Regions from separate parts of the Blastococcus sp. OS1-29 genome, predicted to be linked through region 2. Evidence: riboswitches for the same ligand, from Rfam matches in the RefSeq annotation. Region 2 holds a riboswitch; each other region holds the start of a gene.
The links. A riboswitch is a leader RNA that binds a small molecule or an ion and turns the genes downstream of it on or off. The one in region 2 is predicted to bind cyclic di-AMP.
Positions count from the first base shown of each region.

Region 1: another riboswitch for cyclic di-AMP. It lies ahead of AC2H4J_RS16355 (C40 family peptidase); the one in region 2 lies ahead of AC2H4J_RS07280 (VldE C-terminal domain-containing protein).
Region 3: another riboswitch for cyclic di-AMP. It lies ahead of AC2H4J_RS18805 (transglycosylase family protein); the one in region 2 lies ahead of AC2H4J_RS07280 (VldE C-terminal domain-containing protein).
Region 4: another riboswitch for cyclic di-AMP. It lies ahead of AC2H4J_RS11245 (C40 family peptidase); the one in region 2 lies ahead of AC2H4J_RS07280 (VldE C-terminal domain-containing protein).

Region 1 covers NZ_JBXXJK010000006.1:106,093-111,816, forward strand. Annotated here, with positions in the region: gene AC2H4J_RS16340 (DEDD exonuclease domain-containing protein) at 1-4, opposite strand, end outside; gene AC2H4J_RS16345 (D-alanyl-D-alanine carboxypeptidase family protein) at 209-1,942, shown strand; gene AC2H4J_RS16350 (hypothetical protein) at 2,011-2,325, shown strand; cyclic di-AMP (ydaO/yuaA leader) riboswitch at 2,533-2,694, shown strand; gene AC2H4J_RS16355 (C40 family peptidase) at 2,712-3,764, shown strand; gene AC2H4J_RS16360 (M48 family metallopeptidase) at 3,844-5,127, shown strand; gene AC2H4J_RS16365 (glycosyltransferase family 4 protein) at 5,124-5,724, shown strand, end outside.
Region 2 covers NZ_JBXXJK010000002.1:556,614-562,337, forward strand. Annotated here, with positions in the region: gene metH (methionine synthase) at 1-3,388, shown strand, start outside; gene AC2H4J_RS07275 (HAD family hydrolase) at 3,470-4,171, shown strand; cyclic di-AMP (ydaO/yuaA leader) riboswitch at 4,395-4,546, shown strand; gene AC2H4J_RS07280 (VldE C-terminal domain-containing protein) at 4,560-5,411, shown strand; gene AC2H4J_RS07285 (RecB family exonuclease) at 5,454-5,724, opposite strand, start outside.
Region 3 covers NZ_JBXXJK010000007.1:189,894-195,617, forward strand. Annotated here, with positions in the region: gene AC2H4J_RS18795 (ABC transporter ATP-binding protein) at 1-313, shown strand, start outside; gene AC2H4J_RS18800 (ABC transporter permease) at 390-1,604, shown strand; gene AC2H4J_RS18805 (transglycosylase family protein) at 1,661-2,263, opposite strand; cyclic di-AMP (ydaO/yuaA leader) riboswitch at 2,267-2,431, opposite strand; gene treY (malto-oligosyltrehalose synthase) at 2,631-4,943, opposite strand; gene glgX (glycogen debranching protein GlgX) at 4,940-5,724, opposite strand, start outside.
Region 4 covers NZ_JBXXJK010000004.1:50,469-56,192, forward strand. Annotated here, with positions in the region: gene AC2H4J_RS11235 (transglycosylase domain-containing protein) at 1-1,918, shown strand, start outside; gene AC2H4J_RS11240 (phytoene desaturase family protein) at 1,932-3,494, opposite strand; cyclic di-AMP (ydaO/yuaA leader) riboswitch at 3,701-3,835, shown strand; gene AC2H4J_RS11245 (C40 family peptidase) at 3,852-4,889, shown strand; gene AC2H4J_RS11250 (DUF2568 domain-containing protein) at 4,923-5,258, shown strand; gene AC2H4J_RS11255 (hypothetical protein) at 5,227-5,724, opposite strand, start outside.

The DNA.
Region 1 (5,724 bases), on a different contig from region 2:
GCACGGGCCGGACGGTAGGTCGGGGTAATGACACTCTTGTGATGCCTCGCCGTTCCACCGCCGGGTTCGGCGGCGCCGGGCCCGCTGCCGGATGTCGCCCGGGTGGGGGACCGTGGCCGCTCACCTGGCGGAACGCCACGGTCCGGGTCACCATCAGTGCCCGGTGGGCAGCGCGAGTGGAAAGCGCCCCGAACGCAGAGGTGGTCCGATGCTCCCGCGTTCCCGGTGGCGCATCCGGGGGACGTCCGTGGTGATCGCAGGCGCGGTCGCCGCGGCGGTGCTCGCGGGGGCCGGCCCGGCGTCGGCCGCCCCCAGCGACCAGCCCGGGGGCACGTCCGGCGTCCTCGACAGCCGGGCGCTGGACGAGCTGCAGAAGCGCGCCGCCGAGGTGCAGAGCGGGCTGCAGGCGCAGCAGGGCGAGGTCGTCGCGGCGCGCGAGGCCATGACGCAGGCCCAGCAGGCGGTGGCCGACGCGCAGAAGGTGGTCGACGACGCCCAGGGCCAGCTGGCCGGCTACCAGCGGGTCGTCGCGGGATACGCCTCGGCGCTCTACCGGGACGGCGGGGGGCTGACGCCGCTCACCGTGCTGCTGACGAGCGGCGACCCGGGGGACGTGGTGTCGGCGCTCAGCTTCCTCGACGTGGTCGACGCCCATGCCTCCGACGTGATCGGCGCGGCCGAGACCATGCGGCGCTCGGCGCAGGAGGTGCGGCAGCGGGCCCAGGCGGCGCTGGACCAGGCGCGTGCCCGGCAGGAGGCGGTCGCCGCACGGGTCGCGGAGCTGGAGAAGAAGGCCGCCGCGGTCACCGACGAGCTCGGGGCCGCGCTGAGCGACGTGGACGAGCAGCTGGCCAAGCTGCAGCAGGAGCAGGTCGACGTCAACACGCGGACGGCGGCCAACTGGCAGGTGTACGTCGACCAGCTCACCGCCGCGGGCCTCGTCCCCCCGCCGGCCGCGCAGCTGCAGGACCCGGCCCGCGGGCTGCCCCCGGGCTTGGTGCCGGTCGCCGCGGCCGGTGGGGGAGCGCAGCCCGGAGCGGCCCAGCTGCCGCGTCAGCCGACGTCCCTGCTCGTCCTGCCCGCGGAGACCCTGTCCGCGGTGAGCGCCGCGATGAAGACCCTGGGCAAGCCGTACGCGCCGGGTACGGCCGGTCCTGATTCCTGGGACTGCGGCTCCCTCGTGCAGTCGGTCTACGGCGCTGCGGGCATCTCGCTGCCGGGCACGCAGCAGGACCTGTTCGCCGTCACGACCCCTGTCGCCCCCGCCGACGTGCTGCCGGGCGACCTCGTCTTCCTCGGCAACGCCGAGGCCGGGCTCGGGCACGTGGGGATCGCGCTGGACCCCAAGACGATGCTCGCCGCCGACGGCCGGGCCGGAGCGGTGGTGGTGCGCACCCTGCCCGCGGACCAGGTCCTGGGCATCGGCCGGCCGAGCCTCCCGCAGCGGGCACCGGTGACCGCGCCGGGTCCCACCGGTGGCGCCCTGCGGATGGAGTGCGGCAACACCGTCTATCCGCCCAGCTACGACGGCGCCCGGCAGTGGGGTGGCTATCCGAACGGGCTCATCCCGCCGAGCGCCATGTGCCCCTTGGGCGTGGGCGGACACCAGCTGCGGTGCGACGCCGCGGCGGCCTACCGGGCCATGTCGGCGGCCTTCGCGGCGGCGTTCGGTTCCCCGATCTGCATCACCGACTCCTACCGCACCTACGCCAGCCAGGTGCGCCTGTACGGCGAGAAACCGACGCTGGCCGCGGTGCCCGGCACCAGCAACCACGGCTGGGGGCTGGCGGTGGACCTGTGCGGCGGGATCGACCACTACGGGACGGCGCAGTACGGCTGGATGAAGGCGAATGCCGGCCGGTACGGCTATCTCCACCCCGACTGGGCCGAGCCCGGCCACGGCCGCGAAGAGCCGTGGCACTGGGAGTACGCGGGCACCTGAGCCCGGCTGCGACCGGAATTGTCGGTGGCTGCTCCTACCGTGCGGACAACTCACGGAGGAGCGAATCCATGCTGATCGACTGCAACACCTGCACCGCGCGGGGCGCCGGATGCGCCGACTGCGTCGTCACCGTCCTGCTCGGTGCCCCACCGGGCTGGCAGGGCGTCGACCCGGTGGTGGTCCCGATGTCGGGCCGGGCCCGGGACGCACGGCCGGAGGCCACCGCGGAGGACGTCGTCGTCCCGCCCGCCGGCGTGGTGGTGGAGTTCGACGAGGTGGAGCGCCGCGCGGTCCGGGCGCTCGCGGAGGTCGGTCTCGTGCCTCCGCTGCGACACCGCGGAGGGGGCGGCGAGGACTCCCGAAACGGTCGCCGGACGGGCTGAACGAGCGCGGACGGACCGGTCCGGTTCAGGTCACATTCCGGTAACGACATGCCGCTGACCAGCAACGATGAGACCAAATGCGACTCTCGTCACGCCAGTCGCAGGGACTTCCGTTTGTCACGGCAGCATCACGGTCGTAGGGTCGTCGCCGTTCGGCTGAGTGGTCGTCGCCCGTTGAAGGGTGGCCTCGGTCGGGCACCGCCGAATTGCCCGAGGGCGCCGCAGTGGCGTCCGACGGCGAACCGGGGACCCACCGCAGTCCTGGGGTGAGTTCTCCTGTAGGGCCGGCTCGCCGGTGAGCAGGGGATAGGGCCAGTCTTCCCAGCCCGAACCCGTCAGCTAACTCGGTAGGCGGTTGCAGAGGAAGAAACGGAGTGCCGCCGCACGTGGCGACCCCTCACGCTCAACTGAAGCACGCCCCCACACTGTTCACCGCTCCCCGACTCGGTCGGATCCGGTCCGGCCTGCTCGTCGGCGCCGCCGTCGCTATGGCGGTCACCACTCTGCCGAGCAGCGCTGCCGCAGCGCCCAGCGATGCGACCAGCTCCGCCCAGGTCGCCCAGCTCGTCGCCGATGCCAGCCGTCAGCTGGAGGTCGTCACCGAGCAGGTCAACGAGGCCAAGGTCCAGCTCGACCAGCAGCAGGCCGCCGTCGCTGCCGCCGACCAGGCCGCCGCCGCGGCTCAGTCGCAGCTCGACGCACTCGGGCCGCAGATCCGGCAGCTGGCGCGCTCGGCCTACACCGGTGGCACCCTCACGCGTCTGGACGTGCTGCTCACGAGCAGCTCGGCCGACGAGTTCGTCCACCAGCTCGGCACCCTCGACGCCATCGCGGGCCACACGAACGAGCAGGTCGCGCAGATCGCCACGGCTGCCGCCCAGGCCAAGACGGCCCAGGCCGGCGCGGACGAGGCGCAGACGAAGGCGCAGAAGTCCTACGACGACGTCTCCGCGCAGCAGAAGGACCTGCAGGCGAAGATCGCCGACTACCAGCGTCAGTACGACTCACTGACGGCGCCGCAGCAGCAGCAGGTGCTTGCGTCGCACGGCGACACGCAGGCGGCGCCGAGCGGGGTGGTCGCACCAAGCGGCGCCGCGCAGAAGGCCGTCGACACCGCGCTCGCACAGGTCGGTGACCCCTACGTCTGGGGCGCCGGCGGTCCGGACGCGTTCGACTGCTCCGGGCTGACGCAGTACGCGTACTCCGCGGCCGGCATCAGCCTGCCGCACTCGAGCAGCAGCCAGGCCGGAATGGGCACGCCCGTCTCCCGCGACCAGCTGCAGCCCGGTGACCTGGTGTTCTTCTACAGCCCGGTCAGCCACGTGGGCATGTACATCGGCAACGGCCAGATGGTCCACGCCTCGACCTCCGGCCAGCCGGTCAAGGTCGCGAGCCTGGACTCGATGGGCAGCTACAACAGCGCTCGCCGCATCGGCTGAGCGAGCCGAACGTCCCGGGAGGGCGGGGGACCCGCCCGGGGCACCGGCCCTCCCGGCGTTCCGCCCTAGGATCGGGTCGATGAGCTGGAGCCGGCCGACGGGCGCCCCCCGGGCCGCGCTGGTCACGGCGCTCGTCCTCGCCGTCGCGCTGGCCGTCGTCATCGTCGCCCGGACGCCCTGGACGGTCCTGCCCGAGCCGCCCGGTGGCCACGCGCCGCTCGACCCCACCGCCGCGCTGTCGGCCGCGCAACTGCACCGGGCGGACGCCTTCGCCGCCCTGGTCCGGCCCGCCTCCCTGGCGTCCCTGGCGCTCGGGCTCGTCGTCGCCGGGATCCTCGGGCTCACCGCCCTCGGCGGCCGCCTGGTCCGGGCCGTGGCACGGCCGCTCGGGGGCGGCTGGGCCTGGCAGGTCCTGCTGGGCGTGGCGGCCCTGATACTGGTCGGCCGGCTCGCCACCCTGCCGCTCGCGGCCTACGGGGAGATGGTGCGGCACCGCTACGGGCTCTCCACCCGCGGCTGGTGGCTGTGGCTGCGCGACGTGGCGGTGAGCACGGCGATCGACGCCGGCCTGACCGCCGTCGGGCTGCTTGCGCTCGTCTGGCTCGCCCGCCGGGTGCCACGCACCTGGTGGGCCTGGGCCGCGCTGGGGGCCGCGGCACTCGTGGTCGTGGGCTCCTTTCTGTGGCCGCTGGTCATCGAGCCCGCCTTCAACCGGTTCCAGCCAATGCCCGCCGGTCCGCTGCGCAGCGAGCTGCTCGCGCTGGCGGAGAAGAGCGGCGCTCCCGTGCAGGACGTGCTCGTGTCCGACGCCAGCCGGCGGACGACGGCGCTGAACGCCTACGTCTCGGGGTTCGGCTCCACCCGGCGCATCGTCGTGTACGACACGGTCCTCGAGCAGCTGCCCGACGCGCAGATCGAGTCGATCGTGGCGCACGAGCTCGGCCACGTGGCCGCCGACGACGTGCTGACCGGCACTCTCACCGGGGCGCTCGGCGCCGCGGCCGGCGTGGCCGCCCTGGGCTGGCTGGTCTCGGTCGCCCCGCTGCGTCGCCGCACCGGGGCGGAGAACCCGGGGGACCCCCGGATCGTCCCGCTGGTGCTGTTCCTCATGGCGGTCGGCGCGCTGGTCTCGACTCCGATCCAGAACGCGGTCTCCCGGCAGATCGAGGCCCGCGCGGACGTGCACGCGCTCGACCTGACCCGGGACCCCGACACCTTCATCGCGATGCAACGGGAGCTGGCCGTGGCCAATCTGTCCCAGCCGGACCCGCCCGCGGTCCTGCAGTGGTTCTTCGGATCCCATCCGACGACGGCGCAGCGGGTCGGCCTGGCCCGCGACTGGCAGCGGCTGGAGCGGCCGTGACCCGCACCCTGGTGGTCACCAACGACTTCCCGCCGCGGCAGGGGGGCATCCAGACCTTCGTCGCGGCCCTGCTCGCCCGCCGGCCGCCCGAGTCGCTGGTCGTACTCGCCTCCCGGTCGCCGGGCTGGGAGGAGTACGACGCCCAGCTGCCCTATCCCGTCGTCCGGCGCCCCACCTCGATGCTCCTGCCGACGCGGTCGACGGCCCGGGCGGCCGTCGAGCTGGCCCGCCGGCACGGCTGCGACAGTGCCTTCTTCGGCGCCGCGGCACCGCTCGGCCTGATCGCACCGGCGCTGCGGTCGGCCGGCGTCGGGCACCTGGTGGGCGCCACGCACGGGCACGAGACCGGCTGGGTGGCGCTGCCCGGGTCGCGCCAGCTGCTGCAGCGCATCGCCGGCGACCTCGACGTCCTCACCTACATCAGCGAGTACACCCGTGCCCGCCTCGAGCCCGCCCTGGGCCGCCGGACGAGGCTCGCCCAGCTCTCGCCGGGCGTCGACGTCGACCGCTTCACCCCGGACATCGACGGCGCGGCCGTGCGCGAGCAGTACGGCCTCGGCGACGCGCCGGTCGTGGTGTGCGTGTCGCGGCTGGTGG
Region 2 (5,724 bases):
TGCGCTGGGCCCCACGAGCCGGACGGCGTCCATCTCGCCCGACGTCAACGACCCGGGCGCGCGCAACGTCAGCTACGACGAGCTGGTCGAGGCCTACCTGGAGCAGGCCAACGGGCTGGTCGACGGCGGCGTCGACGTCCTGCTGATCGAGACCATCTTCGACACGCTGAACGCGAAGGCAGCGATCTTCGCCCTGGAGACGATGTTCGAGGAACGCGGGCGCCGCTGGCCCGTCATGATCTCGGGCACGATCACCGACGCCTCCGGCCGCACGCTCTCCGGCCAGGTCACCGAGGCCTTCTGGCACTCCGTCCGGCACGTGAACCCGCTCCTGGTCGGGCTCAACTGCGCCCTGGGCGCCAAGGAGATGCGGCCCTACATCGCCGAGCTGTCACGGGTCGCCGACACGTTCGTCTCCTGCTACCCGAACGCCGGCCTGCCCAACGCCTTCGGCGAGTACGACGAGTCGCCCGACGAGACCGCGTCGATCCTCGCGGAGTTCGCCGACAGCGGCTTCGTCAACGTCGTCGGCGGCTGCTGCGGGACGACGCCGGCGCACATCGCGGCCGTCGCCGCGGTCGCGGAGGGCCGGACGCCGCGGACGCCGGCGCAGACGCGCCCGGCGCTTCGGCTCTCCGGCCTGGAGCCCCTCACGGTCACCGAGGAATCCCTCTTCGTGAACGTGGGCGAGCGGACCAACATCACCGGATCCGCTCGGTTCCGCAACCTGATCAAGGCCGGTGACTACCCGGCCGCGCTGGCCGTGGCCCGCCAGCAGGTCGAGGCCGGCGCGCAGGTCATCGACATCAACATGGACGAGGGGATGATCGACGGCGTCGAGGCGATGGACCGCTTCACCAAGCTGATCGCCTCCGAGCCCGACATCTCCCGTGTGCCGACGATGGTCGACTCCTCGAAGTGGGAGGTGATGGAGGCCGGGCTCAAGAACATCCAGGGCAAGGCCATCGTCAACTCGATCTCGCTGAAGAACGGTGAGGAGGAGTTCGTCCACCACGCCCGGCTGTGCCGCAAGTACGGCGCCGCGGTCGTCGTCATGGCCTTCGACGAGGACGGGCAGGGCGACACCCTCGAGCGGCGTACGCAGATCTGCCGCCGCGCCTACGACATCCTCGTGGAGCAGGTCGGCTTCCCGTTCGAGGACATCATCTTCGATCCCAACATCTTCGCCGTCGCCACGGGCATCGAGGAGCACGCGAACTACGGCCTCGACTTCATCGAGGCGACGCGCTGGATCAAGCACAACCTGCCCGGCGCGCTCGTCTCCGGCGGCGTCTCCAACGTCTCCTTCTCCTTCCGCGGCAACAACCCGGTGCGGGAGGCCATCCACTCCGTCTTCCTGTACCACGCCATCGCGGCCGGTCTGGACATGGCGATCGTCAACGCGGGCCAGCTCGAGGTCTACAGCGAGGTGCCGGAGCTGCTGCGCGAGCGCATCGAGGACGTGATCCTCAACCGCCGCCCCGACAGCACGGAGCGGCTGCTCGAGATCGCCGGCGACTTCGCCGGTGACGGCTCGGTCAAGGAGGTCGCCTCCGAGGAGTGGCGGTCACTCCCGGTGGCCGAGCGGATCACCCACGCGCTCGTGAAGGGCATCGACGCGTTCGTCGAGGACGACACCGAGGAGCTGCGCGGCGAGATCTCCGCGCGCGGCGGCCGGCCGATCGAGGTCATCGAGGGCCCGCTCATGGACGGCATGAACGTCGTCGGCGACCTCTTCGGGGCCGGGAAGATGTTCCTGCCGCAGGTGGTGAAGTCCGCTCGCGTCATGAAGAAGGCGGTCGCCTACCTCATCCCGTTCATCGAGGCGGAGAAGCAGCCCGGGGACGCCGAGCGCACCAACGGCAAGGTCGTCATGGCGACGGCGAAGGGCGACGTCCACGACATCGGCAAGAACATCGTCGGCGTCGTCCTCCAGTGCAACAACTACGACGTCGTCGACCTCGGGGTGATGGTGCCGCCCCAGAAGATCCTGGACGCGGCCAAGGAGGAGGGCGCCGACATCATCGGCATCTCCGGGCTCATCACGCCGTCCCTGGACGAGATGGTGACCCTGGCGTCGGAGATGGAGCGGCAGGGCTTCGAGATCCCGCTGCTGGTGGGCGGTGCCACGACCTCACGCGCGCACACGGCGGTCAAGGTCGACCGCAAGTACCACGGCCCGGTGATCTGGGTGAAGGACGCGTCGCGCTCGGTGCCGGTGGTGGCCGCCCTGCTGTCGGACGAGCAGCGACCGAAGCTGCTGGCCGAGACCGACGCCGACTACGACACGCTGCGCGAGCGGCACGCCGCCCGCCAGGACACGCGCACGATCCTCCCGATCGCCACCGCCCGCGCGGCCGGGACGCCCATCGACTGGAGCTCCTACCACCCGCCGCGTCCGCGGATGCTGCTGCAGCAGGCGATGGACGTGTGCGCCGGGCCCGGCTGCGACCACCTGCACCACGTGGCCACCCAGTTCGTGCGCGCGTTCCACGACTACTCGCTGGAGGAGCTGCGCACGTACATCGACTGGCAGCCGTTCTTCAACGCGTGGGAGATGCGGGGCAGGTTCCCGGACATCCTCAACAACCCGGTCAGCGGTGAGGCGGCCCGCCGGCTCTACGAGGACGCCCAGCTGCTGCTCGACCAGGCCATCGCTCAGAAGTGGCTGCGCGCGAGCGGGGTCTTCGGGCTGTTCCCGGCCAACCAGGTGCCCGGCGACGACATCGAGGTCTACACCGACGAGTCGCGCAGCACGGTCCTCACGACACTCCACCAGCTCCGCCAGCAGACGGAGGGACGCGACGGCTCGGCGCGCAAGTCGCTGGCCGACTTCGTCGCGCCCAAGGCGTCCGGCCTGCACGACTACGTCGGCGCGTTCGCCGTCACCGCCGGGCTCGGCTCGGTGGAGAAGATCGTGGAGTTCAAGAAGGCCAACGACGACTACAACGCGATCCTGCTGGAGTCGCTGGCCGACCGGCTGGCCGAGGCATTCGCCGAGCGGCTGCACGAGCGGGTGCGCAAGGAGTTCTGGGCCTACGTGCCCGACGAGCGCCTGGACAACGAGGCGCTGATCGCCGAGAAGTACAAGGGCATCCGGCCGGCCCCGGGCTACCCCGCCTGCCCGGAGCACACCGAGAAGCAGACGATCTGGGAGCTCCTCGACGTCGAGAACAACACCGGTATCCAGCTGACCGACAGCATGGCCATGTGGCCGGGCGCGTCGGTGAGCGGCCTGTACTTCTCGCATCCCGAGTCGCGGTACTTCGTGCTGGGTCGGCTGGGTCGTGATCAGGTCGAGGACTACGCGCGGCGCAAGGGGTGGACCGTCGACGAGGCGGAGCGGTGGCTCTCGCCCAACCTGGGCTACCGCACCGAGGACGAGTAGCCGTCCACGTGGGGAACATCTCCCGGCTTCCGGCCCCCTGCCGGAGGCCGGGAGGCCTGTTCCCAGGGACACTGGGAACGGATGACTGAATCACTGCGCGCCGTCCTCTTCGACATGGACGGGACCCTCGTCGAGACCGAAGAGCACTGGGGCGAGGCTCTCTTCGCCCTCGCCGCGCGGCTCGGCGGCCGCCTGTCCGCGCAGGCGCGTCAGGCGACGGTCGGCTCCAGCATGCGGACGTCGATGGAGATCCTCTACGGCGACCTCGGCGTCAGCCGCAGCGAGGCCGAGCTCGTCGCCGACGCCCGATGGGTCGAGGACACCACCGCGGTGCTGCTCGCCGAGGAGATCAGCTGGCGTCCCGGAGCCGCCGAGCTCCTGCAGTCGGTGCGCGACGCCGGCCTCGCGACCGCCCTGGTGACGACGACGCCGCGCCGCATCGCCGACATCGTGCTCGCCTCGATCCGCGGCGACCTGGGCTCGGACCCGTTCGACCTGACGATCTGCGGGGACGAGGTGCCGGCCCGCAAGCCCGATCCGGCGCCCTACCGGATGGCCATGGATGCCCTGGGTGTGCTGCCCGGGGAGTGCGTCGTCGTCGAGGACTCCCAGGCCGGCATCGCGGCCGGACTGGCGGCGGGAACCGCCGTCCTCGGCGTGCCCACCCTGCAGGTCGTGTCGCCCGCCCCGGGACTGCACCTGCGCGACGGGCTGGTCGGCGTCGGGCCGGCCGAGCTCGCAGCGGTGCTGGCCGAGGCGGACCTCGCGGACTCCGCCGCCTGAGCTATGACGTCGGACACGCCTCACGCGCCGTTCGGCGGTCGGCCCGCGCCGGCTGCAGCTGTCACCAGCGGCGGAGCCGGAAGCTGACACAGCGTCACGGGCGGCGGTACACCATCCGGCAGTCGGAGCGGCGCCGACAGGCCGATGTCACAGTGCTGGTGGTGCGATTCGTAGTACGTTCGTGACCTGTTCGCCGAGACCGGCTCCTCGACCGAGGGGCGTCGGCTGGACACCGCCGAACCGGCGAACGGCCCTCGCGGGGCCGGCCGGACCGGGGACCCATGGTTCCTCTGGGGTGAATCCTGCACGTCGCAGGTAGGGCATCTTCCGGCCCGAACCCGTCAGCTAACTCGGTAGGCGGGTGAGGAAGAACGGAGAGCCGCCCCCTGTGGCGCCCCTGAACTTGCACACCGCACAGCCCCACGACGAGGTCGCCACCACCCCGAACAGGGGCGGCCGGCACTACCGCAGATCCGCTCCGAGCTCCCGCGTCGCCTACGGCCTGGGCATCGCCGCCGTCTGCGCGTTGGCCACGCTGAACCTGGTCACCGGCACCGGCACCGGCGCCGTGCCGGCCAGCGCGGACGAGCAGTCGTCCGTTGCCGTCGCGGACGCCCTGGGTGTCGCCGGCGCCTCGGCCCCGGTCAGTGCCGACGCGGAACGCCTCGGCGAGGTGACCTCGAGTCGCTCGCAGCGCGACGCCGAGCAGGCCGCCGCGGTCACCGCGCAGGCCCAGGCCGAGCAGGCTGCCGTTGCCGCCCAGGCCCAGGCCGAGGCGGCGGCCGCGGCGCAGGCCGCTGCCGCCGCGGCAGCTGCGCAGGCCGCGAAGGCTGCCAACGACACTCCGGCCCCGGCTGCCGCTGGGACCGCCGCGACCGCCGTCGCGAAGATCAGCAACAGCTCGGGCCCGGTGAAGCCGCAGACGCAGGTCGCGGCGAACGCCGTCGTGTCCAACGTGCCCGGAGCCGGCGGCATCACCCTCGGCGGCACGCGGGCCAGCGCGGCCGACCCGCACGGACACCCGTCAGGGCTCGCCCTGGACTACATGGTGCTCGGGAACTCGTCCCTCGGTGAGGCGATCATCGCCTACCACATCGCGCACTGGGACGAGCTCGGCGTGGAGTACCTCATCTACAAGCAGCGCATGCTGTCCTCCCCGAACGGCAGCTGGGTCGGCATGGAGGACCGGGGCAGCCCGACGGCCAACCACATGGACCACGTGCACGTGAACTACCGCTGACCGTGTACGGGGTCGGGGCGGTCTGGCGGCCCCGACCCCGGGTCAGCTGACGGCGACGATCGGCAGGGTCTGCCAGCCGGCGGCCGCGGCCGCCTCGGTCGGGAACGGCGGGGGAGTGCCCCCGAAGGCCGGGCAGAGCGCCTGGTGGTCGCACCAGTCGCACAGGCGCGACTTGTTCGGCCGGAAATCGCCGGTCGCGACCGCCCGCTCGATGGCCGCCCAGATCGCGGTGAGGGTGCGCTCGAAGCGGATCAGCTCGTCCTCGTCGGGCGCGTAGGTCAGCGCGTCGCCGTCCTTGAGGTAGAGCAGCTTG
Region 3 (5,724 bases), on a different contig from region 2:
CGACCAGGTGCCCGAGCGGCTCTCCGGTGGTGAGCAGCAGCGGGTCGCCATCGCGCGCGCACTGGTCCGCCGTCCCCGCGTCGTCCTCGCGGACGAGCCGACCGGCGCGCTGGACGTCGAGACCGGGGCCCAGGTGATGGCGCTGCTGGCGCAGGCGGCGGCCGAGAACGGCGCCGCCCTCATCACCATCACCCACGACCTCTCCGTGGCGGCCCTCGCCTCGCGGCAGTACCGGCTGGCCGAGGGACACCTCTCGCCGTTGGTGGAGGCCGGCGCGCTGGGGGCGGTCACGTCCGACCGGGCCAACACGTGACCGAGCTTGCGAGGTCACGCATGGGTGGAGCACCGGCTCCGGGCACGGGGTCGACGAGCGCCAGCGAGGTGACCTCGTGACGGGGGTGCTCGGGTCCCTCGCCGAGGCGTGGGACGAGGTGCGGGTGCACAAGAGCCGCGTCGTCCTCTCGCTCGTCGGCGTCTTCCTCGCCGTGTTCGCGATGACGACGGTGTCGGCGCTCGGCGAGCTGCTCGCCCAGGCGCAGCAGGAGCAGGGCGAGCGGTCCGGGGGGCGGCCCGCGACCGTCGCGGTGACGGCGTTCGACCCGGCCACCGGCAACTCGCCGGACTCCGCGGAGTGGGAGAGCGCGGTCTCCGACCTGGTGGAGCGGTACGGCATCACGACGTCGGCGAGCAGCGCTTACGAGCAGGGCCTCTTCCGCCTGCCCGGCGGCACCCGGGCGATCCAGGTGCAGCGGGTCTCCCCGTCCTACGGCGCGTTGCACCGGATCGAGCCGGTCGAGGGTCGATGGCTGCGCGACGGGGACCGGACCAGCTTCTCCCCGGCGCTGGTCGTAAACGAGGCCTTCCTCGGTGCGCTGGGGGCAGCGGACCTCTCCAGCAGGCCCACGGTGGTGATCGGCGGACCGGTGCCGGTCCGGGCCACGATCGTCGGCGTCGTGCGGGCCGGCTACGGCGATGAGCTCCTGGCCTACCGGGTCGACCGGTCGACCGGCCCCTGGGAGGGCTCGGCCACGGGGGGACCGTCGATGTACGGCCCCACCTCGCTGGAGCTGTGGGTCCCGGCCGACCAGGCGGAGCAGGTGATGACGACGGTGCGGCACGATCTCGGTCTGGCCCTGCACGGCGTGCACGTCGACGCCTATCGGCAGGACTTCCCGGGCATCGAGGAGGCGCTGTCGATCCTGCGGCTCGCGGTCCGCGGCGCCGGCGGGATCGTGCTGCTGCTCGGGGGGCTGGGTGTCCTCAACATCGGGCTGGTCACCGTGCGGCAGCGGATCCGGGAGATCGGCGTCCGGCGCAGCTTCGGGGCGACGTCCGGGCGGATCTTCGCGGCGGTGATGCTGGAGAGCGTCTGCGCCACCGCGCTGGCCGGCGTGGCCGCCGTGGGCGCGTCGATCGTGCTGGTGCGCAACCTGCCGCTGGACCGGCTGCTGAACAACGGCATCCCGCTGGCCGACGCCCCGGGCTTCCCGGTCTCGTCGGCCGTGCAGGGTCTCGTCGCCGCCACCCTGGTCGGCGCGCTCGCCGGGCTGCTCCCGGCGATCATCGCCGTCCGCGCGAAGGTGATCGACGCGATCCGGTTCTGACAGGTGGGCGGCGCACGCCGCCCACCTGTCAGAACCCTGCCGTCAGGATTCCGTGGTCAGAGCCGCAGGGTCTGACCCACGTAGACGAGGTTCGGATCGGGGATGGTTCCCGCGTTGAGCGCCCACAGTCCCCGCCAACCACCGGCGGATCCTTGTTCGGCCGCGATGGTCGACAGGGTGTCTCCCGGCTGCACGATGTACGTCCCGCCGCTCGGCGTGAGCTGGACGGCGGGTGTGGCGATGTAGGCCGGTGCCGCGGCCGGCACGGGTGCCGCGGTGTCCGCGGCCGGTGTCGAACCACCGCTCAGGTTGTGCCCGCACGTCGGCCAGGCACCGATGCCCTGACCGGCCAGGACCCGTTCCGCCACGGCAATCTGCTCAGCCGCTGACGCGAGATCCGCACGGGGGGCGTACTCGGCCCCGCCGAAGGCCGACCACGTCGACGCACTGAACTGCAGCCCGCCGTAGTAGCCGTTCCCCGTGTTGATGCTCCAGTTCCCGCCGGACTCGCACTGGGCGACCCCGGACCAGTCGTGCTCGGCCGCGGACGCAGGTGCGGCGAGTGCGCCGACGCCGACGGCTGCGGCGCCGAGGACGACCGCCCCGGTGCGCAGCGGATGACGGACGAGGGCGCGCGTCATGGAGACGTTCTCGGACATGGGTGATCCTCCGATCACCGCCTGCGAGGTGAGCTGTCGGGTTCGGGCGAATCGGATTGCCCGGCCGCGTGGCGCCAGGACGCACGGCGCGGCTTCACCCCAAGACGCGCAAGCGCGCCGGGAAGATCGGTTCCCCCGCCCCCGTCCTGGATGAGTCGGTGTCAGGCTGCCGGCGGACGAGGTTGGGCGGTCCGGCACCTCGCACCCCGGCCGAGGCTGGGCAGGGCGCCCGAGGGACGCTAGGTGCTCGTGCCGCCGCGGGCCCGTCGGACAGGGCCACTCCGTGCGAGTCGTCCCGGCGTGTCGGCGCCACGCCGGGACGCGCTATCTGATTGCGCGCAGTCGACCGCAGCGCGTGCGGTCCTCCTCAGTCGCGGACCAGGAGCGCCACCGGGAGCGTGGCCAGGACGAGATCGGCGGCGATCCCGGCGGCGGCGGAGACGAACCGCTGCCCGGTGAGCAGGTCGCGCCACGGGCCGTTCGGCAACTGCAGCGCGGTGTCGCCCCAGCCCGCGGCGGCGAGCGAGGCCGGCAGTCGGGTGGCGACCGCCACCACGCCGCCGCGGTCGAACGCGACCACGTGGTCGGCGCCCGACCCGCTGACCGCGACCGGCTCGTACCCCGCGAACCACTCGGGGTGATCCCGGCGGGCACGCAGCACGCGGGAGACCACGAGCAGCTTCGCCGCTCCCGATTCGTCGACGGCCGGCACGTCGCCGGCGTCGAGCGCGGCCAGCAGCTCCCGGCGCTTCGCGTAGTCGACCGGGCGGCGGTTGTCGGGGTCGACCAGCGAGTGGTCCCAGAGCTCGGTGCCCTGATAGACGTCGGGGACGCCCGGCATGGTCAGCTGGAGCAACTTCTGGGACAGCGAGTTCGATCGGCCGAAGCCGGCGATCCGCTCGACGAACTTGTGGATCCGCGCCGCGGTCGCCTCGTCGTCGTACGCGGCGTCCACGAGGTCGTGCAGGTGCGCCTCGAACTCCTCGTCCGGATCGGTCCACGTCGTGGACGTCCCCGCCTCGCGGGCCGCCTTCTCCACGTAGGCGTGGGCGCGCTCGCGCGACAGGGGCCACGCGCCCACCAGGTTCTGCCACACGAGGTGTGCCAGCGGCCGGTCGGGAAGCGGGTGGCGGGCGAGCAGGTAGCGCACGAGATCCGCCCACTCGGTGGGGACCTCGGACAGGACCGCCAGCCGGGCGCGCACGTCCTCGCTGCGCTTGGTGTCGTGCGTCGACAGCGTCGTCATCGACTGCGGGTAGCGCTCCGCCCGGCGCTGCTGGGCGGCGTGGAATTCCGCCACCGTGCTGCCGAAGCGGGCCGGGTCGCCACCCACCTCGTTGAGCGCGACGAAGCGCGCCCAGCGGTAGTAGGCGGAGTCCTCGACCCCCTTGGCCATCACCGGCCCGCTGGTCTGCTCGAAGCGCGTCGCCGCCTCGGTCCCGGCCTGGGCGAGCACCGGGTGCAGGGCGTCGAGGGCGGCCACCAGGTCCGGACGACGCTCGCGGACCGCGGCCACCGTGGCGTCGAGGTGCTCGCGCCCGTCCGGCAGGTAGCTGCGGTAGACGCCGAAGGTGGCGAGGAGCTCGGCCAGCGCCTCGGTCTGCTGCGCCGCGTCGACGCCGGGCAGCTCGCCGATCACCCGGACCAGCCGGGCCACCTCCGAGCCGAGCATTCCGTCGGTGACCTCGCGCTTGCAGTCGTGGACGAGCTCCGCGTAGTCGACGGTGCGACCGGCCAGTTCGGTGTCCAGCGCGGTCGACGCGGGCTCGCCGGCCGGGTCGACGAGCACCTCGTCGACCTCGGCGAGCGCGTCGTAGCCCGTCGTCCCCGCCGTCCGCCAGGTCTCGGGCAGGTCTTCACCCGGCTCGAGGATCTTCTCCACGACCGTCCACCTGTCACCGGACAGCCGGGCCAGTCTCTCCAGGTAGCTCTTGGGGTCGGCCAGGCCGTCGGGATGGTCGATCCGCAGGCCGTCGACCGCTCCGTCGCGCACGAGCCGGAGCACCAGCTCGTGGGTCGCGTCGAAGATGGCCGGGTCCTCGACCCGCAGGCCGGCGAGGGTGTTGATGGCGAAGAAGCGGCGGTAGTTGAGGTCGGAGTCGGCGCGCCGCCAGTCGACCAGCTCGTAGTGCTGGCGGGCGTGCACCTCCTGCGGCGTGCCTTCCTCGGTGCCCGGCGCGATCGGGAAACGGTTCTCGTAGTAGTGCAGTTCGCCGTCCACCACCTTGAGTTCGGAGAGGTCGTCCGCCGAGCCCAGGACGGGGATGCGGACCTTCCCGGACCCGAACTCCCAGTCGATGTCGAACGCACTCGCGTGCTCGCTCTGCTGCCCGTATGTCAGCACGTCCCACCACCACGGCGCCGCGGCGGCGTCCGCGACCCCCATGTGATTGGGCACGAGGTCGAGCACGAGGCCGAGACCGTGCTCGTGCAGTGCGGCCACGAACCGGTCGAAGCCCTCCCGCCCGCCGCGCGCCTCGTCGATGTGCGCGTGGTCGACCGTGTCGTACCCGTGGTTGCTGCCCTCGGCCGAGCGCAGCAGGGGAGAGGAGTAGGCGTGCGTCACCCCGAGGTCGGCCAGGTAGCCGGCGACGTCGGCGGCGTCCTGCAGCCGGAACCCGGCATGGATCTGCAGCCGGTACGTGGACGCCGGAACGTTTCCCCCGTGAGCCGCGGTCACAACGCGGGTCCGCGCAGCACGACGATCGACCGGCCCTGCACCGTGACCGTCTCGCCCGGCTTGACCTCCACCGGCTCGACCTCGTTCATCTCCGCGGTGTCGAGGACGGGAGTCCAGGACGGCGCGTAGTCGTCGCTCGGCAGGCAGAAGTCGATCGGCTGGTCCGAGGCGTTGAACGCCAGGTAGAAGTGGTCGTCCTTCACGTACTCGCCGCGCTCGTCCATCTCGCGGATACCGAGCCCGTTGAGGTAGACCGACAGCGACTTGGCGTAGCCGACGTCCCAGTCCTCGTCGGTCATGGACTCGCCCTCGGGGGTGAGCCAGTCGATGTCCGGCACCGGCTCGCCCTGCCCGCGGCGCACGGGCCGACCGTGGAAGAACCGGCGGCGCCGGAACGTCGGGTGCTCTCTGCGCAGTTTCGTGACGGCCTTGGTGAACTCGAGCAGGCCCTGATCGACGTTCTCCCAGTCGATCCAGGTGAGCTCGGAGTCCTGGCAGTAGCCGTTGTTGTTGCCGCCCTGGCTGCGGCCGAGCTCGTCACCGTGCAGCAGCATCGGCACCCCCTGGCTGAGCATCAGCGTCGCGATGAAGTTGCGCCGCTGCTGGGCGCGCAACTGCAGGATCTCCGGGTCGTCGGTGGGGCCCTCGACCCCGCAGTTCCAGCTGCGGTTGTGGCTCTCGCCGTCGTTGTTGCCCTCGCCGTTGGCCTCGTTGTGCTTCTCGTTGTAGGACACGAGGTCGTTGAGCGTGAAGCCGTCGTGGGCGGTGACGAAGTTGATGC
Region 4 (5,724 bases), on a different contig from region 2:
CGAGGAGTCGGTCGGCCGCAAGCTGCGCGAGGCACGACTGGCCCTGGCGCTCGAGGAGACCTACACCAAGGACGAGCTGCTCACCCGGTACCTCAACATCGTCTACTTCGGGCAGAACGCCTACGGCATCCAGGCCGCCGCGCGTGCCTTCTTCAGCGTCGACGCCGCGGCCCTGAACCTCCCCCAGGCGGCCCTGCTCGCCGGGCTGGTGCAGAGCCCCACGCACGACAACCCGTTCCTCACGCCCGAGGGCGCCACCGTGCGGCGCAACCAGGTGCTCTCGCGGATGGCGGCGCAGCACTACATCACGCCGGCGGAGAAGGACGCGGCGATCGCCGCCCCGCTCGGCCTCGCGCCGGCGCCGGCGCCGCGCCGCGGGTGCGTCGAGGCCAGCGTCGGGCCCTACGTCTGCGACTTCGTGCAGCGGTACCTGATCCAGGACCTGCACCTCACCCAGGCCCAGCTCGAGCACGGTGGCTACACCATCCAGACCACGCTCGACCCCGAGCTGCAGCGCTCCGGCGACGCCGCCGTCCTGAACACGCTGCCGCTGGAGGACAACCGGGTCGCCACCTTCAACGCCGTCGAGCCCGGCACCGGGCACCTGCTGGCGCTCAGCGTCAACCGGATCTTCGGCTACGACCGCACCGACCCGCGGCAGGAGTCCTACAACCTCAACTGGGCGCCCAGCCGCGGGGCGGGGTCGACCTACAAGGTGTTCGTCGCCGCGGCCGCGCTGGCGCGCGGTTACTCGACGTCCTACACGCAGACGACCTCGGATCCCTACATCTCGCGGGTCTACAAGAAGGACGGCGGTCCGTGGCCGGTCTCCAACGCCGGCCACTACCGGGCGACGCTGGACCTGACCACCGCGCTCTACCAGTCGTCCAACACCTACTTCGTCGCGCTCGAGGACGCGCTGGGCAGCGTCGAGGAGCCGGTGCACATGGCCGAGAAGATGGGCCTCTACCAGTTCGGGCCGGCCGACCTGGCCCAGAAGACCATCGACGAGAACCGCGGGGCGTTCACGCTAGGGCCGGACGCGACCAGCCCGCTGGCGCTCGCCAGCGCGTACTCGACGCTGGCCGCCGGCGGCACCCAGTGCGACGTCAACCCGGTGACCGGGATCCTGGACGCGCACGGGCAGCCGCTGAAGGACTCCGCCGGTCACCTCGTCGCGACCGGCGACCGGTGCACCCCCGAGGCGATCCCGCCCGGCGTCGCGAACACGCTGAACCAGATGCTGCGCAAGGACGTCGAACCCGGCAATCCCGGCCAGACCGCCTCGCGGGCGTACGTCCCCGGCCACCAGATCGCCGGCAAGACCGGCACGACGCAGAACAACTGGTCGGTGGCCTTCGTCGGCTACACCCCGGAGATCACCGCGAGCGTCATGGTCTTCGACCCGAAGGAGAACCGGGACGTCGGTGGCTTCGGCGGTGGCAAGGGTGCGACGGTCTGGCACGACGCGATGGCGCCGATCCTGCAGGCGCGGGGGAGCGGGGTGTTCCCGCCGGCCGACCCGGCCGTCGTCAACGGCAACACGAAGCCCGTGCCCGGCTGCTCCACGGTGAGCCAGTGCCGCAGTGTGCTGATCGCCGCGGGGTTCCAGACCGCGACGGCGAACGTCGACAGCGACAAGCAGGACGGCGAGCTCGTCGGCACCAGCCCGCCGCGCGGTGGCCGGGCGGTTCCCGGTCAGCTCGTCACGATCCTGGTCAGCAACGGCTCGGCGTACACCGAGCCCGCGCCCGAGACCACGCCGCCCACCCAGGGTGCCGACCCTCCGGTCGGGGGCCCCGTCGAGCCACCCGTGTCACCCGGCACGCCCGACCAGCCGGTGGCGCCCGCGCAGCCGCCTGGGCCGGGGCGCGGCCAGGGACCACAGCCCGGTCGGACGCCGCCGGGCCAGGGCTGAGACTCCTCCCGCGTCAGCCGAGGTCGAGCAGGTGGCGTGCCGCGGCGTAGCCGCCGAGCCCGCTCACGGCGCCGCCCCGGACCGTGCCGCCGGAGGACGCGGCGACGATCCGCGGGTGTGCGGTGCTGACCCCCCACCCCCCGACCTCCTCCGGCGTGCGGGCGACCGGCCACGCCAGGTCACCGTGGAAGATGTGGCCGCCGGGCATGGCCAGGGACTCCTCGACGTCCAGCGGCGAGGCCGCCTGCAGGCACGGGTCGCCGTGCGCGTCGCGCGCCAGGCAGTCCAGCAGCGGCTCCTCCAGGTGCGCGTCGAGCTGGGCGACCACCCGCCGCACCGCTTCGCGGCGGGTCCCGACCGGGTCCGCGCGGTAGAGCTCGGCGGGCGTGTGCAGACCGAACAGGGTCAGCGTGTGCTGCCCGGTGGCCCGCTCGACCGGGCCGAGGATCGAGGGGTCGGCGAGGGTGTGGCAGTACACCTCGAACGGGATCACGTCGGGCAGCCGCCCGGCCGCGGCCTGGGCATGGGCGGCGTCCAGCTGGCCGGCCGCCTCGTCGACGTGGAACGTGCCGGCGAAGGCCGTGCCCGGGTCCGCGCCGGACCGCAGCCGGGGCAGCCGGGCGAGGACCATGTTGATCTTCAGCTGCGAGCCCGACGGCCGCGGGCCGGGCTCCGCGCCGGTCAGCTCGGCCAGCACGGCGGGCGCGGCGCCGCAGACGACGTGTGCCGCCTCGACCGACCGCTCGGTGCCGTCGTCGTCGGTCCAGTGCACCCTGACGCCGTCCGGACGCGGATCGACGTGCGTCACGGTGGCACGGGTGACGAGCTCCGACCCGCCTCGGCGCGCCGCGGCTGCCATGGCCCCGCTCACCGCGCCCATGCCGCCGACCGGTACCCGCCAGCGGCCGGTGCCGTTGCCGATCAGGTGGTAGAGGAAGCAGCGGCCGGCGAGTCCGTCCGCCGCGTGCACGTCGGCGAAGGTCCCGATCAGGCCGTCGGTCAGCGCGATCCCGCGGACGACGTCGTCGGTCAGGTGGTCGGCGACCACGTCGGCCAGCGGGCGCTCCCGCAGGTCGTGCCACAGCTGTGGGTCCCGCAGGCGGCCGGGCACGTCGTCCGCGGCGAGCAGCGGCTCGGTGAGCGTGGGCGCGAGGTCCTCGGCGAGCGTCGCCAGGCGGCGGTAGAAGCGTTGCCAGCCGGCGAACTCCGCGTCGTCGCCGGTGAGCGCGCGGAAGGACGTCGCGGTGGCCGGGCCCTCGTCCCGCTCCACCAGCAACCCGGCCGGCCGGCCCGCACGCACGGTCGTGGTGTAGGACGCCACGGCCCGGTCGGCCAGCCGCACGTCGAGCCCGAGGTCGGTCACGATGCGGTCGGGCAGCAGGCTGACCAGGTAGGAGTAGGCCGACAGCCGGACGTCGACGCCCTCGAAGACCTGCCGGCTGACCGCGGCCCCGCCCACCTGGGCGGCGCGTTCCAGGACCAGCACCGACCGGCCGGCGCGGGACAGGTACGCCGCCGCCACGAGGCCGTTGTGGCCGCCGCCGACCACCACCACGTCGTACCTGCTGCCTGTCATCGAAAGACCGTATCCGGACCCCACGAGCGGCGATCAGGGCGCTTACCAGGGCAGTCCGACAGAACCGTCTCCTGTGCCCAGAAAAAACCGACAAATAACATCTCTGTCATTGTCACGGCTCGGTAACACAGTTACGGTCTGTGTGTCCGTCGGGGCAATCAGTCACTGCCTGAGTGGCACCCCGAGGACGCCGTCGAGCCGGCCGTTCGCACCTCGTGCGGAGACCGGACCGGGGACCCAGGGCAGTACTGGGGTGCAGTGCGGGGACCGCCAGCCCTCGCACCGGGCGATCTCCCGCCTGAACCCGTCAGCTAACCCGGTAGGCGGCTTCTGGATGAGAAACGGAGCCGCCGCGTCATGGCGACCCCCCTCGGCCGCACGCCGGCCCGCCTCGCCCGCGCCGGTCTGGCCGTCGCCGGCGTCGTCGGCGTCCTGCTCGCCGCGGCCCCCGCCCAGGCCGCGCCGGGCACCTCGGCCGAGGCCGCCGGCATGGTCGCCGCCCGCGCCCACGAGCTCGAGGTCGTCACCGAGCAGTTCAACGAGGCCCGCGCCACGCTCGACACCCAGCGCGCCGCCGCCGAGGCAGCGACGGCCACGCTGCAGCAGGCAGCCGCCACGCTCGGCGCCGCGCAGCAGCAGGTGCGCGGCATCGCCCGCTCCGCGTGGACCGGCGAGGGGCTGAGCTCGTTCCAGGCACTCATGACCAGCGACTCCGCCGATGACTTCGTCGACCGGATGTCGACGCTGCAGCTCGTCGCCGGGCACCAGTCCCAGGTCCTCCAGTCAGCCGCCGCTGCGAACGTCGCCGCCGCGCAGGCACAGGCCCAGGCCCAGGACGCGGCCGCCACCGCGAAGGCGACCTACGACAAGGTGGCCGCCCAGCAGGCCGACCTGAAGAAGCAGGTCGCCGAGTACCAGGCGGTCTACGACCGGCTCAGCGCGGCCGAGAAGCGCGCCGCGGCCGAGGCGACGCCGGGCCGGGCCAGCCGGTCGGCCGACCGCGAGGCCGCCGCCCCCAGCGGCCCGGTGGTGGCCAGCAGTGACGCGGCGCAGGTCGCGATCGACACCGCGATGGCCCAGCGCGGCAAGCCCTACGTCTGGGCGGCCGGCGGGCCGGGTTCCTTCGACTGCTCGGGGCTGACGGCGTACGCCTACCGTGCCGCCGGCGTCAGCCTGCCGCACTCCAGCGCCCTGCAGTCCACGATGGGGCAGGCCGTCAGCCGCGCCAACCTGCAGCCCGGCGACCTGGTCTTCTTCTACAGCCCGGTCAGCCACGTCGGCATCTACATCGGCAACGGTCAGATGGTGCACGCCCCGACGACCGGTGACGTCGTCAAGGTTGCCAGCGTGGACTCGATGGGCGGCTTCGCCGGCGGACGACGGATCGCCGCCTGACGCCGGGACCCCACTGCGGGGCAGGCTGGGCCCATGACGCAGGCCTGGAACTGGCTGTGGCTGGCGGTCGCGTTCCTCGCGGAACTGGCCGCGCTGGCGGCGTTCGCCGTCTGGGGCTGGTCGGCGGTCGACCCGACGGCCTGGCGGCTGGTCCTGGCCGTGGCTGCCCCAGCCGTGGCCGGCGTGCTGTGGGGCGTGTTCGCCGCTCCACGTGCGCCGGTCCAGGTCCCTGCGCTGACGGTGCTGGTGAAGGTCGTCGTGTTCGGCGCCGCGGTCCTGGCCTTGTTCGCCACCGGCCACCCCGTGCCGGCGGTCGTCCTGGCCGCCGCCGCGCTGCTCAGCTCCCTGCTGTCGGCTCCGCCGTCCTGACCTGGAGCAAGAGACCCCACACGAAGGCCGCCCGCACGTCGCCGGGCAGCAGGACGTCCTGCCGGGTCGGCACCCCCGGCCCGAGGTGTCTCGCTCCGGGCACCGTGATGACGTCGTCCAGGACGTGCTGCCAGACCCGCAGGTCTCGCGCGGTTGCAGGCGGGACCGGCGACCCGGGCGCCCGCGCGAGCTGCTCGTTGAGCACGGCACCACCGGGGCCGCTCAGCACCTCCCAGTAGAGATACGGCCACAGCGGCAACGGCCACCGGCGCACCTGGACATCGAGATCGCCGAACCGCCGGTCCTCGAGTTCCTCGGGGGGGCCGAGAACCGCCGTCCGGAGAGCCAGCCCTCGTGGGGCGCGGCGGGAGTGCTGGAGCGCCTGCCAGCGGGTGTGAGCGGCATGAGCCTCCGCACGGGTCGCGCGCAGCTGGGGGAGCGCGTCGGCGACCAGGTCGGGCCGCAG